Regions from separate parts of the Comamonas sp. FUJ_7 genome, predicted to be linked through region 1. Evidence: predicted binding sites of a transcription regulator. Region 1 holds the regulator's gene; the other holds the start of a gene.

Evidence for each region. The regulator FNR, encoded in region 1, switches genes on or off when oxygen is low (the NO sensors DNR and NnrR bind a similar motif). The targets are predictions, from matches to a motif close to TTGATNNNNATCAA.
Region 2: a site for FNR is predicted at 1,751-1,764, ahead of AC2I9W_RS01500 (universal stress protein). Genes of this name have one in related genera too.

The regions. Positions count from the first base shown of each region.
Region 1 covers NZ_JBXXZI010000001.1:121,835-125,244, reverse strand. Annotated here, with positions in the region: gene hemN (oxygen-independent coproporphyrinogen III oxidase) at 1-1,254, opposite strand, end outside; gene fnr (fumarate/nitrate reduction transcriptional regulator Fnr) at 1,522-2,244, shown strand; gene AC2I9W_RS00600 (hypothetical protein) at 2,306-2,569, opposite strand; gene AC2I9W_RS00595 (FixH family protein) at 2,826-3,131, opposite strand; gene ccoG (cytochrome c oxidase accessory protein CcoG) at 3,260-3,410, opposite strand, start outside.
Region 2 covers NZ_JBXXZI010000001.1:330,425-333,834, reverse strand. Annotated here, with positions in the region: gene AC2I9W_RS01505 (Bug family tripartite tricarboxylate transporter substrate binding protein) at 67-1,050, shown strand; gene AC2I9W_RS01500 (universal stress protein) at 1,216-1,653, opposite strand; gene AC2I9W_RS01495 (hypothetical protein) at 1,809-2,006, opposite strand; gene AC2I9W_RS01490 (hypothetical protein) at 2,355-2,504, shown strand; gene ygiD (4,5-DOPA-extradiol-dioxygenase) at 2,588-3,410, opposite strand, start outside.

The DNA of each region.
Region 1 (3,410 bases):
CAGACCGTTGCGCTGCATCTCTTCCAGCGCCTCCACTTCTGCAGCGAAGTATTCACGGAAATTGATCAGCCAAGCCTGCTCCATCGGCTCATACAGCACCGAGCCCTGGCACATGATGGACATGATCACGGCGCGGCGCACCAGATCATCGCGCGACAAGGCCAGGCCTCGCTGCACAGGCAGGGCATCGCCATCAATGGCGTCGTAATACTCTTCCAGCGTCTTGACGTTCTGGCTATAGGTCGCTCCGACCTTGCCAATGGCCGAGACCCCCAGCGCAATCAAGTCACAATCCGGCTGCGTGCTGTAGCCCTGGAAGTTGCGATGTAGACGCCCCTGGCGCTTGGCAATGGCCAGCGAGTCATCGGGTAAGGCAAAGTGGTCCATTCCCACATAAACATAGCCACCTGCCATGAAGGCATCGATGGCTCCGGAGAGCATGTTCAGCTTGTCCTGCCCCATGGGCAGATCAGCAGACTCGATACGACGCTGGGGTTTGAAGCGCTCAGGCAGATGCGCATAGGCATACAGCGCAATGCGATCGGGGCGCAGCTCGTTGACCTGCTGCAGCGTGCGCGCAAAGGACTCTGGCGTCTGTTTGGGCAAGCCGTAGATCAAGTCCACATTAATGGAAACAAAGCCCAGACGGCGAGCTTCCGCCACCAAGGCAAACACTTGTTCGGCTGGCTGCTCGCGATGCACAGCCTTCTGTACGACAGGATCGAAGTCTTGAACACCAAAGCTGAGGCGATTGAAACCCATGTCTCGCAAAGCTTGCAATCGCTCATTGCTCACCGTGCGCGGATCGACCTCGATCGAGTACTCACCCGCAGGGTCCAGCTTGAAGTGCTCTTGCATCAAGCCCATGAGCTGCTTCAGTTGAGCATCACTGAAAAAGGTGGGCGTACCACCACCAAGATGCACCTGACTGACCAATTGCCCCTTGCCGCAATGCTCGGTATGCATGGCCAGCTCACGCTCCAAATAGCTGAGGTACTCACCCGCCTTCTCGTGGTGCTTGGTGACGATCTTGTTGCAGGCACAGTAGTAACACAGTGACTCACAGAAGGGCACATGTACATAGACGGACAGTGGCAAGGCACGTGTGCCGGAATGCGTTTTGCGCTGCTTCAGAGCCAAAATATAGTCATCTGCACCAAAAGCCTCAACAAAACGGTCAGCTGTTGGGAACGATGTGTAGCGTGGGCCGGGAATATCGAAACGGCTCAGCAACTCAGGCGTGACTGCGGTCATAACTAGGTGCCAGGTAGTGCTCACACCCGATGAAAGCAAGGAGTCACAACATATTTTGCGATGAATCTCCTGCCTCGGATGCCAAAAAGCGCATGTTTAAAAACGAATACTGGCAATGTGCCCCAAGGCAATGCCCCTGTCCTTGATGAAAATCAAGAGAGCAAGAGGCAAGTGCTGCGACAATTTGATCCATCTCATTACAAACCACGAGGTCAATGACCGGCGCGACTATCACTCAGTGTCTGTCAGTGCCGCTGCTGAAAGCCCATGAATCTTCAGACCATCAAAGCATCCTGCTCCAACTGCAATCTGCGTGAACTGTGCATGCCCATGGGCCTGGACGATGAACAAATGGAGCGCATTGACGAAATTGTGGCCACGCGCCGCAAGGTCAAGCGTGGCGGACTGCTGTTTCGCAATGGCGAAGAGTTCACCTCGCTGTATGCCATTCGCACTGGATTCTTCAAGACCAGTGTCGCCACCGAAGATGGCCGTGACCAAGTCACCGGCTTTCAGATGGCAGGTGAAATCATCGGCCTTGACGGCATCGTCAACGACCACCACACCTGTGACGCCGTGGCACTTGAAGACGCCGAAGTCTGCGTGATGCCCTTTGACAAGCTCGAACAGCTCTCGCGCGAGGTCACTGCCCTGCAAAACCACGTGCACAAGGTCATGAGCCGCGAAATCGTGCGCGAGCATGGTGTGATGCTGCTGCTGGGCAGCATGCGCGCCGAAGAGCGCCTGGCCGCCTTTGTGCTGAATCTGGTGCAGCGTCTGTCAGCCCGCGGCTTCTCCAAGTCGGAGCTGGTGCTGCGCATGACGCGTGAGGAGATCGGCAGCTACCTGGGCCTCAAGCTGGAGACGGTGAGCCGCACCTTTTCCAAGTTTGCCGAAGAAGGCATCGTCGAAGTCAAGCAGCGCCATCTGCGCATTCTGGATACCGAGGCACTCAAGCGCATCGTCAACAGCCAGCAGTGTCATAACTGAGGCCACAGACTCAGCTGCATTCACCCCAAAGCCCGCATCAGCGGGCTTTTTTCTGGGTTCTTTATTCGGACAAAGGCTCGGAGACGATGCCTGCGTTGAGTTCACTGACAGAGCGGCCCAGCATGACCGTCATCAGCCCTCCAGCCAGCGTCACACCCCAGAAGGCAAAGAATGCCAAGGTATAGACAGCACTGCGCGACCAGTCCAGCGGAGCCCCCAGCCAGTGCACGTCCAGCGGGTCAACAAAGGCAAAAACCACCATCTCCATGATTGCCGCCGCCAGAAAGGCCGGCCAGACAATCCACATCCAGCGTCGAGCATCCATAGTGAGTCTCCTGGGTTTGCGGGATAGCCTTCATTTTGCACGGGCCATTTAACATTTCCATATAGAACTTCGGGCATGCACCGTGGCGGGAAACCCGTATTACTCCTTTTTCATGAGCTAATAGCGCTCATCCTGCTTAGAAATCAAGTCTAAATTTCTTTGAAATGACGGCAGGGAAAGCGCTTTCAGCTCACATTTTTGAAATTCCATGAAAAAAGGCCGCAAAAGCGGCCTCATGGAAAAGATGTGAAAGGACTCAGCGATCCAGCGGATGGTCCTTGGCTGGGGTTGCCGCATGGTTGCGCCCTGTAATGGCGGGAGCCATGTTTTTTTCCGTCTCGCTCAGGCGCTGATTGATCTCGATGCCATGACGATAGTAGTCAGGATCGATTACGGGATCAGGCTTGCTCATGGCAATATAGGCGGTGACAAAGCCCGCAATCACCACGATCACGGGGCCTGCAATGACCAGCCAGACATGGGCAAACTTCCACCAGGGTTTGCCGTCCTCGGGGTGAATGATTTTGCCCGTTTGCAGGGGTTTGGCTTGTGCTGCCGACATGTTGAAACCTTTTTTCGAAATTCTGGCAGGCCCGCTGCTTAAGGCAGCAGGACTGCGCAAATTGTTGCCGATTGGCGATGTCCTTGTCCGACCTCCGTCATGCAGGCGAAAGGCCGGTTCCGAGAAAGTTAGCGCGGCACCAGGAACACGGTTTTCTCTGAAATGCGCCCGGCTCCTGCGGTCACTGCATCCACATTGAAATACACGGTGTGCGAGCCGGAGTCTGCGGAACCATAAGGAATCTGCAGTCGCACGGCAATGCCGCGTGTCTCGGCCGGG
Region 2 (3,410 bases), 210 kb from region 1:
CAGCCGCGACCGCGCCGCCATCTTTTGAAGCAGCGCTCCCCCGTTCGTCTCTGGAGCTTCTTTTTCATGTTTCGCCAAATCATCCTCAGCACGGCAACGATTGCCTGTGCAAGTCTGAGCTTTTCCGCAGCTGCCCAAAACCCCGTCGCCGAATACCCCAACAAACCCGTACGCATGATCGTGCCCTTTCCGCCCGGCGGCGGCACGGACATTCTTTCGCGCCTGATTGCCAACAAGCTCACCGAAGTCAGCAAATGGACTGTGGTCCCGGACAATCGCTCAGGCGCAGGCGGCACGATTGGCATTACCGAAGTCGTCAAGGCAGCTCCCACAGGCTATGACATGGTCATGGGCCAAAAGGACAACGTCGTTCTTGGCCCCTATCTCTATAAAAGCCTGCCTTGGAACCCCACCAAGGACCTGACGCCTGTAGCTCACGTGGCCTACACCCCCATCGTGATTGCCACATCTGCCAACTCGCCCTACAAGACGCTGGCCGACGTGGTGGCGGCCGCCAAGAAAACCCCCGCCAAGATCACCTATGGCTCTCCTGGCAACGGCACCAGCATTCACCTGGCTGGCGTGATGCTGGAGAAAGCCTCTGGCATTCAACTGACCCACGTTCCCTATAAGGGCTCCAACCCCGCCATGATGGATGCACTGGCCGGCAATGTGGACCTGCTTGTGTCGTCCGTGCCTTCTGCCATTGGCCAGATCAAGTCCGGCAAGCTGCGGGCAATCGCTGTAACTTCGGCAAGCCGCTCCACCTCCTTGCCTGACACTCCCACTCTGGCCGAATCCGGCCTCAAGGGCTTTAACGTGAGCACCTGGTACGGCATTTTCATGCCCCGCAACACGCCCACGCCCATCGTGAGCAAGGTCAATGCAGAAGTGAACAAGCTGCTGGCCATGCCCGAAATCAAGGAAGCGATTCAGACACAAGGAGCCGAGCCACAGGCCATGAGCGTGCAAGCCTTTGAACAGTTCTTCCAGGCAGACTTCAAAGCCAACAAGGCTATTGTTGAGGCTTCTGGCGCGACGATTCAATAACCCCCTGAGCGGCTTACGCCGCTTCCCCCAGAAAGGGGGACGACAGCATCGCTGCGGGGCGGCCCTTGCTTGCTGTCTCTTACGTTCAGGGCATGCTTAATTTTCGGCATTGCCCCATAAAAAAGACCTCCAAATGGAGGTCTTTGTTTTTTAAGCTCTGCTTGTTTATTCGCGGACTACGAGCACAGGTATCTTGACGGCGCCCAGCACGCGCTGGGTGACGCTGCCGAGCATCAGCTTTTCCAGGCCACGACGGCCCTGAGAACCCATGACGATGAGGTCGGCGCCCACACTGTCCATGGTTTTGACGATGCCTTCGTGCACGGCATGCCCCTCACCCACCACGGTCTTCACGGAGACACCAGCCTCTTCCATGATGGTCTTTACCGCATCCAGCGCCGTATTGGCTTCTGCCGTGGCCGCACTTAGATACTGAGACTGGCCATAGGCAAAATCCGCGCCAACGCCCGTAAAAGGATAAGGATCCACGACATACACCGCAGTCACTGCGCTGCCGAAGACCTTGGACAGCTCGGCGGCCTTGCGCGCTGCCAGCATGGAGGGCTTGGAGCCATCGACCGGGACCAGAATGTGATTGAACATGGACATGTGCTTCTCCTTTGAGGTGACTGACGGCAACGCATATAACGCTGCCGCTTTCTGCGATGACACGAGTCTGCCCTCATCATGCGCCACCGTATTGACGTGCATCAACTCTGGCTGGTGCACGGCACAATGAACGAGAGAGCAGTTTGGTCTTAATCCGACTTAGCGATGAGGATGCCCGGAGCCAGAACCTGGATGCCTTCCTCCCGATGGTCTATGCCCACCCTGGCCTGGAGGGCGATGTCCTCCCGATGCGCCATGACCAGGATGCGGTCTATGTCCTCCATGTACCCCATGCCCATGGGGTGGTCTATGCACTGGCGGTCGATGGGCATGATGGTGATGTACATGTCTTGGAGGTCGATATCCAGGAGCGTAGTAAACGCCGCCATAGGGCTGATAAACATAGGTCTCGCTGTAGCCGTAGTTGTAACCAGGCCCTGTGGCGTAGCAACCTGATAAAAACAGCGCAAGCGCCGAGACTCCAAACAACTTCTTCATGAGTGGGAGTCTATTAGCAAGCCAACCGCACTGGTATTCAAGATGTAAGCAAGTCAAGCCACCTAACGAACGGTATCAAGATTGTTCCCAGTTTTGGGCTATCTTCATTTCTTTGACTTTCCTGTCAACCAACTGACATGATCATGCGTTAAAAGATCATCTACACCAGTTTCCATTCACCCCTTCAAGGAGTTGCCATGACTTACCTATACGCCGCCTATCCAGAACTCAAAGCGACGCAGGAGGTTGTGACTTCCCTACCCGACCCACGCTCCCCGGAAGAAGTACTGCGCATGCTGTCGCAAAACCCACCTCCAGAAGGTGAGTACAGCGTCGATGCCTTCTAAGAAAGCGCGTTCTTCAATTGCCAAGCCACCTGAGAAGGTGGCTTTTTCGTGGGCACTTCAAATTTCAACTATTGCGCTAGCCCTCAGGCCTCAAAGCCCCATATCGCTGAGCGCATGGCCAATGCACCGTACTGATATGCCGCATTAAAAATGCGCGGAGCTTCTTTCTCATGCACAGCACCTACCGCATAAAGCAAAGGCAGATAGTGGTCATGTGTAGGGTGTGCCAGACGCGCCTGAGGACCCCATTCCAGAAAGGTGCTCAGCTCGGCGAGATTGCCGCTGTCAAAACGCTGCTGAACCTCAGAGTCAAACTGAATGGTCCAGTCAAAGGCCTGATTGTCAGTGACATCTCTACGCATCGCCCGCAGGTTGTGCACGATATTGCCACTGCCGACGATCAGCACGCCTCGGTCACGCAAGGCTCGCAACTGCTGCCCCATCTCGAAGTGCTTTTCTGGAGACAGGCCATAAGGCATGCTCAACTGAATCACGGGAATTTTTGCAGCAGGGAACATGGGCAGCAGGACAGACCAGGTGCCATGATCGAAGCCCCATTGCTGATCCAGCAACAGACCTGAACCATCCAGTGGCGAATGAAGCTCAGCAGCCAACTGCCTGGCAACCTCCGGGGCTCCTGGCGCAGGATATTGCTGATCGAACAGCTCTTGGGGGAAGCCGCCAAAGTCATGAATGGTTCGCGGCTGGGCCATGGCAGTCAAAGCCCACTCTGACTCTGTCAACCAATGCGCGGAAACACACAAAATAAGTTGTGGTGCAATGCCTTTTTCCATCAACTCCTGCCCCAGAGCTTTCCAGCTTTGGCGCCAGTGCGTATCTTCAATCACATTCATGGGGCTGCCATGCCCAAGGAACATAACCGGCATGCGCGGAGAAGGTTTGAGT